Regions from separate parts of the Streptomyces hundungensis genome, predicted to be linked through region 2. Evidence: riboswitches for the same ligand, from Rfam matches in the RefSeq annotation. Region 2 holds a riboswitch; the other holds the start of a gene.
The links. Region 2 has a riboswitch for cyclic di-AMP ahead of DWB77_RS09950 (M23 family metallopeptidase). Riboswitches for the same ligand answer to the same signal wherever they lie in the genome.
Positions count from the first base shown of each region.

Region 1: linked by a shared signal. The riboswitch ahead of DWB77_RS34345 (LysM peptidoglycan-binding domain-containing protein) and the one ahead of DWB77_RS09950 (M23 family metallopeptidase) in region 2 are both predicted to bind cyclic di-AMP.

Region 1 is NZ_CP032698.1:7,729,084-7,733,992, reverse strand. Features, by position in the region: gene DWB77_RS34355 (STAS domain-containing protein) at 1-187, opposite strand, end outside; one part of gene DWB77_RS34350 (IS5 family transposase) at 290-750, opposite strand; one part of gene DWB77_RS34350 (IS5 family transposase) at 750-1,098, opposite strand; gene DWB77_RS34345 (LysM peptidoglycan-binding domain-containing protein) at 1,350-2,126, opposite strand; cyclic di-AMP (ydaO/yuaA leader) riboswitch at 2,129-2,312, opposite strand; gene DWB77_RS34340 (carbohydrate kinase family protein) at 2,787-3,701, shown strand; gene DWB77_RS34335 (hypothetical protein) at 3,856-4,536, opposite strand; gene DWB77_RS34330 (phosphatase PAP2 family protein) at 4,636-4,909, opposite strand, start outside.
Region 2 is NZ_CP032698.1:2,234,003-2,238,911, forward strand. Features, by position in the region: gene DWB77_RS09940 (HPr family phosphocarrier protein) at 23-304, shown strand; gene DWB77_RS09945 (GntR family transcriptional regulator) at 504-1,181, opposite strand; gene DWB77_RS09950 (M23 family metallopeptidase) at 1,373-2,137, opposite strand; cyclic di-AMP (ydaO/yuaA leader) riboswitch at 2,151-2,311, opposite strand; gene DWB77_RS09955 (M16 family metallopeptidase) at 2,515-3,879, opposite strand; gene DWB77_RS09960 (M16 family metallopeptidase) at 3,897-4,909, opposite strand, start outside.

The DNA of each region.
Region 1 (4,909 bases), 5.5 Mb from region 2:
CCGGCTGGGTGGCCGCGTCGAGATGCAGCTGCACCCCCGGGGCGGTCGCCACATCGACGGCGCCGTGGACCTCCACGACGGTGAACCCGTGCATCAGATACGTGCGGGCGTTGCAGCACCGGTCCGGCAGCAGCCCCGGCGGGAGGGGCAGGGGCGCCGAGACGGATGGCCGAGCGGTGATTCCCATGGCAGCTCCCGGTCCAGAACTGACCCCCACGGGCGCGGGGGTTCTCGGTAGTCGGGCAGTCACCGTGGTCCGGGGTGACGCACTACCACCTTAGAAGTCATCTCATTTGGCGAGTCGGCGGTAGCAGATGAGGGTGCAGGCGATGCTGGTGAAGGCGAGGAAGTGGTCGGCCTTGCGTTCGTAGCGGCGGTGGAGTCGTCGGCAGCCGGCGAGCCAGGCCATGGTGCGTTCCACGGTCCAGCGGTGGCGGCCCAGCCGTTGCGAGGACTCGACTCCCTTGCGGGCGATGCGGTGGGTGATGCCGCGTTCGCGTAACCATTGCCGCAGGTGGGCGTAGTCGTAGCCCTTGTCGGCGTGGAGTTTGCTGGGCTTGCGGCGGCGCGGGCCGCGGCGCGAGCGGATCGGCGGGATGCCCTTCACGAGCGGGATCAGGGCCTGACTGTCGTGCAGGTTGGCCCCGGAGATTCCGACGGATATGGGCAGACCGGACCGTTCGGTGATCAGGTGGATCTTCGAGCCGTACTTGCCCCGGTCGACAGGATTCGGACCCGTCAGGTCCCCCTTTTCAGGGCCCGCATGTTCACCGAGTCGATCGCGCACCTAGACCAGTCCAGTTCGCCGCGGGCGCCGAGTTCGTCGAGGACCAGGCGGTGGAGCTTGGCCCACACTCTGGCCTTCGACCACTCCGAGAACCGCCGGTGGGCGGTCGCTCCGGACGGCCCGAACGACGCCGAAGGCAGCTGCTGCCAGGTACAACCCGACGTGGCCACGAAGACAATCGCGGCCAGCACCTCCCGGTCCCCGTGCCGACGCCGACCACCGCCCTGCGGCCTCGACGGCGCCTCCGGCACCACCCGCTGGAACAACTCCCACAACTCGTCCGGCACCAGACGCTCAACGATCCCCACCATGACTCACAGAATACCGAGTCGCCCAAATGAGATGGCTTCTTAGGAACAGCCGCGTATGCAGAAACGTGCAGCCTGGAGTTTGTTCACCCCGCGGGGTGAACGAAATTTGCGCTGCCCTCGGTTCGAGGGCAGCGCACGGGCACTCGGGGGGCCAATCGAGCCCGCTCCACGTCCCGTTGGGGCCGGTGGGACACCGACCGGGTGGCCGGGCGCTCTCTCCCCACCTCCGAGAGCGCCCGGTCCGGGGACCGTCAGTAGGCGCCGAAGACGTTGTCGATCGAGCCGTAGGTCTTGGCCGCGTAGTTGCAGGCGGCGGTGATGTTGGCGACCGGGTCGTAGAGGTCCATGGGCGTACCCGGCACGTGGAAGGCGAGGAACGTGGGCTGGATGACCTGGAGGAGGCCCTTGGAGGGCGTTCCGGCCACGGCGTTGGAGTCCCAGTTGTTGATCGCCATCGGGTTGCCCGAGGACTCGCGCATGATGTTGCGGTAGATGCCGTTGTACGTGCCGGGGATGCCGTGCTGCGCCATGATGTCGAGGGACTGCTTGATCCAGCCGTCCAGGTTGTTCGCGTACGAGCTCGTGGCGGCGGGGGCGAGGGTCGTCGTCCGGGTGGAGCGGTCGGCGCGGCCGGCCGCGGCGTCCCGGGCGGTGCTCGCCGCGGCGCCGCCGAGGTTGAGCTTGAGGCCGGGGTGGATCAGCGCGGGGTCGGAGCCGATGACGCTCCGGTTGACCTCGTACAGCTTCTTCCAGCCGCCGCTCACGTCGAGGGCGTCGGCGATCTTGGCCAGCGAGTCACCGGCGGCGACCGCGTAGCTCGTGGGGCCCGCCTTCACGGCCGCGACCGGCTTGACCGCCGGGGCGGAGTGGACGGTCGCCGGGGCGGAGTGGACCGTCGCCGGGGCGGCGGCGGCCGTGGTGGCGCCGATCACCGGGAGGGCCAGTACGGCGCCTCCGGTACCCGCGGCGGCGATGCCGCGGGAGAACGAGCTGGACTTGGGGCGGCGGTGCTTGCCCTTTGCAGGCATGGTGCTTTCCTCTCCGTCGCCTACGAGGTGAGCTGTCGGGTTCGGACGGGAGATGTCCGGCCGCGGCGCACGCGGCTTCACCCCAGCCGATCCGGAATCCGGACCGGCGGCTTTCCTGGGTCCCCCGCTCCTGCCGTACGTGTGTGGGAGGCTCCGGACGGCGGCAGGATTCGGCGTTCCTTCCGGATTGACGGTGAACGTAAACGAATAGGCCGAGTGGAAACAAGGCCAGAATTCATTGCCGGTGATGCCGGATATAGATCAACTCGAATTCGGCCACCCGAGAAGCCGCCGCCCGAACCCTCAACTCGCTTTCGCCGGAACGGAAATGACCCCACTCGGCGCCGGGTCCGCATCCGCCCGCACGTGACCCAATTCACTCGCTCATCGCGCAACCGGCAGGGCAGTCCACAAAAGAGACGAGGTTCACCCAATAGCCCCAATGTGGACATTTTCCCGGCAGGAGTATTGCCGCTCATAGCACCCGAATTAGGACACTCAGGACTTTCTCGGATGCCTCAAGCCACCCAAACCGCCCCCTCCGCGCGCCTCGCCTGCTCCCCCAGGGCGGCGGCCACACACGCGCCCCTTACGTCGTCGCCCGGGATCATGCTCCTGGGGCGCCTCGCGCGGCGGGGCGGACGACAGTGAGGCGGAACGGTGAACCGAGACAGCGCGCAGTACGACGTCCTGGTGGTCGGGGGAACGGGGGTGGACACGGTCGTACGCGTCGATTCGCTGCCGGTCCCGCTCGCCGACTCCGTGCAGGTCGGCCCGATCGAGGAGTGGCCGGGCCACACGGGGGCGAACGTGGCTCTGGGCGCCCGGGCGCTCGGTCTGGCGGTCGGCCTGATCGACTGCATCGGGGACGACTGGATCGGCGCCCGGGTACGTGAACTCCTCGCGGCGGGCGATGTCGACTTCTCCCCGCTGATCTCCCCGGCGGGCACCCGGCGTGCGGTGAACCTGGTGGACGCCGACGGCCGGAGGATGTCCTTCTACGACGCCCGCGACCCGGACGACCTGCGGATGCCCCGGGACTTCTACCTGCCGCGGCTGCGACGGTCCCGCCATGTCCACCTGTCCATCATGAACTTCGCGCGCTACCTGTTCGACGACATCGAGGAGCTCGGCGTCCCCGTCTCCGTCGATCTGCACGACTGGGACGGACTGGCCGACCACCACCGGGAGTTCGCCCTCCGCGCCGACCTCGTGTTCCTCAGCGCGGCGGGCGCGGGTGACCACACCCCCCAGCTGATGCGCGCGATCCTTCGCGAGGGCCGGGCCTCCACGGTGGTGGCCACGGCCGGGGCGAGCGGATCCACCGTCCTCACCCGGGACGGCGGCGCCACCCCGCACCACATCCCGGCGGTCGCACCGCCTGCGCCCGTCGTGGACACCAACGGCGCGGGGGACGCCTATGTCAGCGGATTCCTGTACGGCAAACTCGCCGGCCGGGGCGCCCTGGAGTGCGGCCGACTCGGCGCGATCGCGGGCGCCCACGCCTGCACGGCACCGGCGGCCACCGACCCCATTTCACTGGAAAGGCTTTTGGCGGCGCATCAAATAGCCTGACGCAGTGGCAATTCACCATCCGTCATGAGGCATGGGTCATGGGTCATGGGGGCGTCATGAACGCTCAAGGAATTCGAGAGCATTTCGTCGTGCTCGGCCCGGGGCGCACTTCTTCGTCCTCAACCGCCGTGCCGGAAACGCCCTTTGGGCGGCTTCACACCAGGCCGACCTCGCGGACGAGTTCGAGGCCCAGGACGCGATCGAGGTGGGCGACGGTCTCGAACTTGGCGCCCTCGGGGACATCGTCGGCCGTCGCCAGAGCGTGCAGCAGACGCAGAACGGCTGAGGTGTCGAGCCGGTGGTCCAGGGCGGTGCGGGCCGTCGACTTGAGGTCGGCGGGGATCGGCTTCGAGGGGTGTTCGGCCCAGGCCGCCACGGCTCGCCGCCAGCGGGCCAGCGCGTGGCCTGCTTCGGCGATCTCCTCGGCCGTGATGGAGACCGGTTCCTCATACGGGTGGCTGAGCAGCACCAGACGTACCGCCAACGGGTCGAGGCCCTGGAGCGGGGGCAGGGCCGCCCGTCCGATCTGAAGGCAGGCGACGCCCGCGCCCTCGTACATACCGCTGGTGAGCTGGACGCCGGGCGGGCCGCCCAACTCCTGTGCGATTCGGGCCGGTTCGCCCTCGGCGTCGGGCGGGCGGATCGCGGCGGCCGCCTCGGTCTTCGGTCCGGTCCATCCGATGAGCACCGCCCTGCCGCGCATCTCGACGACGCGCGCCAGCACGTCAGCGGTCAGGAGCACCCGCAGCGCGGTCCCGGGGTCGTTGTCGGCGGGGGCGTGCGCGTGGACGCGCAGGGGGCCGGGGCCGGCGAGTTCATCGACGATTCGCAGCACCCGGCCGAGCCTAGGCGTTCGTGCCCGGCCTGGACACAGGGCCGCGCCCCGAGATGCGGAAATCGCCGCCCGCGCTGCCCCCTGTGGGGGCGTCGGCTCTCAGGCGAGCAGCGGCTTCAGGGCGCCTGCGCGCAGACGCTCGACGAGCGGGCCCCCGTACCGCCGTGCGGACCACGTCACGGCGAACGCCACCACGGCCCCGGTCACGAAGGCGACCAGCACGTCGTGGGGGTAGTGCGCGCCGACGTACACGCGGGAGGCGCCCATCAGGAGTGCGGCGATCGCGGCGATCGCGCCGAGCCGGCGGTCTACCAGGAACAGGGCGACGGCGGCGGCCGCCGCGACCGTGGTGTGGTTGCTGGGGAAGGCGTAG
Region 2 (4,909 bases):
AGAGATTTCGAAGGGCAACACCATGGCTGAGCGCCGCGTCAACGTCGGCTGGGCCGAGGGCCTGCACGCCCGCCCCGCGTCCATCTTCGTCCGTGCCGCCACGGCTGCCGGAGTCCCCATGACGATCGCCAAGGCCGACGGCAACCCGGTCAACGCCGCGTCCATGCTGGCGGTCCTCGGCCTCGGCGCCCAGGGCGGCGAGGAGATCGTGCTGGCCTCCGACGCCGAGGGCGCGGACGCCGCGCTCGACCGACTGGCCAAGCTGGTCGCCGAGGGCCTCGACGAGCTCCCCGAGACCGTCTGACCCGGCCGGCCTCACAGCGAAGGGACCGCGGGGCCCGCACAGGGCTCGGCGGTCCTTTTCCGCTCTCCCGGCGCGGCCGTACGCGTAATTTTTCCGGCGCGGCCATGCGCGCAATATGCGCGGCCCTGTGCGCCATCAACGAATTCCGGGCAGCACTGTGCGGCGCCCCTCGACGCATTCCTTGTATACGACGGTGCTGTTAAGCGCGGGCTCTTTTCGTGTTGACGGCAGATTGCGGAGATCTCACCGCCACGGACGTGCGCAGCCGATGGGCGGAAAAGGAACGCTCGGCGTGGAGCGCCGTGAGCGAGCGGGCGCGCTCCGCGTCGCCGCGGGCCACCGCGTCGGTGATCGCGCCGAGTTCGGCCCAGGCCTCGGCGGGCCGGGGCGGCGTCTCGACCACGTACATCCAGGCGATCTTGTGCCGCAACTGCGTGAGCGTCGCGATCAGTCCGGGGCTTACGGAGGCCTGGGTGAGCGTCTCGTGGAACCAGCCGCCGAGCGAGCGCAGGTCGTCGCCCTGACCGCGCGCGGCCCGGTCCTGACCCAGCCTCACCAGGCCGCGCAGCACCTTGAGATGGGCCTCGGTGCGGCGCCGCGCGGCGCGCGCGGCGGCCAACGGCTCGACCAGGGCGCGCAGTTCGAGGAGATCGACGGCCTCCACCTCGGTGGGCTCCGCCACCCACGCCCCGGCGTGCCTGCGGGTGGTCACGAACCCCTCGGCCTCCAGGGTGCGCAGGGCTTCGCGCACCGGGACGCGGGAGACGCCGTAACGGCGCGCGAGGACGTCCTCGATGAGCCGGCTGCCGCGCGCCAGGACACCCGAGACGATGTCGTCGCGCAGTGCCGTGCTTATCGAATGCGCCGGAATACTCATGACCGGACCTCCGCCTGGATTCCCGCGCAACGCGGTCGATCGACATCTGTTCGGCGACTCTATTCCAGGCTTTGTTAATTCCCGGTGACATGGCGGAACCGATGGATATCTTCCGGCCAACGCGAAGGCCCCCGGCGGTGGATGCCGGGGGCCTTCGGGATGCTCGGGGTGCCGCGCGGGAGCGGGACGTCTCAGACGGTGACGCCGTGCGAGCGCAGATAGGCGATCGGGTCGATGTCCGAGCCGTACTCCGGGCCGGTGCGGGCCTCGAAGTGGAGGTGCGGGCCCGTGGTGTTGCCGGTGTTGCCCGAGAGCGCGATCTGCTGGCCCGGCTCGACGGTCTGCCCGACGGAGACCTGGATGACCGAGAGGTGGCCGTACTGGGTGTACGTGCCGTCGTTCATCCGGATCACGATGTTGTTGCCGTAGGCGCCACCGTCACCGGCCTCGACGACGGTGCCCAGACCCACGGCGTGCACCGAAGTGCCGATCCCCGCATGGAAGTCGATGCCCGTGTGGCTACCGGAGGACCACAGGGATCCGCCGGTCTTGTAGCCGGTGGACACATAACTGCCCGCTATGGGGGCCACGAACGAGTTGAGACGCTTGCGCTCGGCCTCACGGGCGGCGCGCTCCTTGGCCTCGCGGGCCTCCTGGGCGCGCTGCTCGGCCGCGCGCTTGGCGGCGGCCTCGGCCGCGGCCTGCGCCTGGGCCTTCGCCGCGGCCTGCTTCTGCGCGTCGGCCTGGGCTCCGAGCTGGTCGGCGAGGGAGTCGCCGATGACGATGGCCTGCGTCAGGCCGGTGTCGACGGTCGCAGTGGGAGCGGCGACGGCCGGCGAGGCGAGGGTGCCTACGACTCCGGCGGTGGCGAGGGTGGCGATGCCCGCGATGTTCGCGCTGCGGCGCGTCATTCGGCTGGGCGCGCGATGCTTCCCGGTGGCACGGGTGAACGCCATGGAGCGGCGGTGTCCTTTCCTTCCATCTCGCCTACCGGGTTAGCTGACGGGTTCGGAGCAGGAAGGTCTCCTACGGGCTCCTCCGCGGGCGGAGGCGTCCGATTCACCCCAGGGACTGAATGGGTCCCCGGCTCCCCTGGCTCGCGCCGTACGGGGACTCGGCGATCACTGTCCGGTGCCGCGGCTGCGACGGGTGGTGACGGACAGCGGGACTGACGCTAGACGTCTGATCTTTCAATCACCAAACAGACACCGGATTTTGTAGCGCACGCCACATGACAGACGGGCAACCTCTCCAATAAACCGGACATAAGGGGAGACCCCGGAGGCGCATCCGCCTCCGGGGTCCCTCGTGTATCCGCTCGCCCGCGCCTCAATCAGCCCGTGACAACGGTCACTTCGCCGATGCCGAGCGCCCGGACCGGCTCCGCGATCCGCGCGGCGTCGCCGACGAGGATCGTGACGAGACGGTCGGCGGGGAAGGCGTTGACGACCGCCGCCGTCGCCTCCACGGTGCCGGTCTCGGCGAGCTGGGCGTAGAGCCGGGCCTGGTAGTCGTCGGGCAGGAACTGCTCGACCTGGTCGGCCAGGGTGCCCGCGACGGCCGCCGCCGTCTCGTACTTGAGCGGGGCGACCCCGACCAGGTTCTGCACGGCGCTCTCGCGTTCGGCGTCCGTGAGGCCCTCGGCGGCCAGGGTGCGCAGCACCTTCCAGAGGTCCTCAAGGGCGGGGCCGGTGTTCGGGGTGTCGACCGAGCCGCTGATGGCGAGCATCGCGGCGCCGCCGTCCGGCCCCGAGCGCAGCACCTGGCCGAAGGCGCGGACCCCGTAGGTGTAGCCCTTCTCCTCGCGCAGCACGCGGTCCAGGCGGGAGGTGAGGGTGCCGCCCAGGCAGTACGTGCCGAGCACCTGGGCCGCCCACACGCGGTCGTGGCGGTCGGCTCCGATGCGGCCGATGAGCAACTGGGTCTGGACGGCGCCGGGGCGGTCCACGATGACGACCCGGCCCCTGTCGTCGGCGGTGATCGGCGGGACCGGGCGCGGCTCGGCCAGGTCGCCGGTCCAGTCCCCGAGGGTGTCCGCGAGGATCGCGTCGAGGTCGGTGCCCGACAGGTCGCCGACGACCACGGTGACGGTCGTCGCGGGCCGCACATACGCCTCGTAGAAGGAGCGCACCGCTGCCGCGTCGATGGCGGCCACGGTCTCCTCGGTGCCCTGGCGGGGCCGGGACATGCGGGCGGAGGCCGGGAAGAGCTCCTTGGAGAGCTGCTTGGCGGCGCGACGGGCCGGGTTGGCCTGCTCGTGCGGGATCTCGTCGAGCCGGTTGCGCACCAGACGCTCGATCTCGGTGTCGGCGAACGCGGGGGCCCGCAGCGCCTCGGCGAGCAGCGCGAGGGCCTTGGGCAGCCGCGAGACGGGCACTTCGAGGGAGACCCGGACGCCGGGGTGGTCGGCGTGCGCGTCGATGGTGGCGCCGCACCGCTCCAGCTCGGCGGCGAACTCCTCGGCGGAGTGCTTGTCGGTGCCCTCGGTCAGGGCGCGCGCCATGATCGTGGCGACACCGTCGAGGCCGGCGGGCTCGGCTTCCAGGGGCGCCGCGAGGAAGATCTCGACGGCGACGACCTGCTGGCCCGGCCGGTGGCAGCGCAGCACGGTCATGCCGTTGGGAAGCGTGCCGCGCTCGGGGGCCGGGAAGGCCCACGGCGTGGGGGTGCCGGCGGTCGGCCGGGGGTGGAACTCCATGGTCACGACAGCGTCCGTCACTGGCCCGCCTCTTCTTCCTCGTCGTTGCCTGCCTCGGGTGCCCCGGTGGGCTCGTACACCAGGACCGCCCGGTTGTCGGGGCGCAGCGTGGCCGCGGCGACCGTCCGGACCTCCTCGGCGGTGATGTCCAGGACGCGGTCCACGGCGGTCAGGGCGAGTTGCGGGTCGCCGAACAGCACGGCGTACCGGCACAGTTCGTCGGCGCGGCCGGCCACGGTGCCGAGCCGGTCGAGCCACTCGCGCTCCAACTGGGCCTGGGCGCGCTCCATTTCCTCCGCGGTCGGGCCCTCGGCGGCGAACCGCGCGAGCTCCTCGTCGACGGCTGCCTCGATGTCGTGGACCTCCACGCCGGTGGACGTCTTGACGTCGAGCCAGCCGAGCGAGGGGGCGCCGGCCAGGCGCAGCAGGCCGAACCCGGCGGCCACCGCGCTGCGGTCGCGGCGGACCAGACGGTTGTGCAGTCGGGAGGACTCGCCGCCGCCGAGCACGGTCAGCGCCAGGTCGGCCGCGTCGGCCTCGCGGGTGCCGTCGTGCGGCAGCCGGTAGGCGGCCATCAGGGCGCGCGCCGGGACGTCCTCCTCGACGACCTCGCGGAGCTGACCGCCGATGGTGTCGGGCAGCGTGCCGTCGCGCGGCGGCTGCTTGCCGTCGTGGCCGGGGATGGAGCCGAAGTACTTCTCCACCCAGGCCAGCGTCTGGGCGGGGTCGATGTCGCCGACCACGGAGAGCACCGCGTTGTTGGGCGCGTAGTACGTCCGGAAGAACTGCCGGGCGTCTTCGAGGGTCGCCGCGTCCAGGTCGGCCATGGAGCCGATCGGGGTGTGGTGGTAGGGGTGGCCCTCGGGGTAGGCGAGGGCGGTCAGTTTCTCGAAGGCGGTGCCGTAGGGCACGTTGTCGTAGCGCTGGCGGCGCTCGTTCTTGACGACGTCGCGCTGGTTCTCCATCGACTGCTCGTCGAGCGCGGCGAGCAGCGAGCCCATGCGGTCGGCCTCCAGCCAGAGCGCGAGCT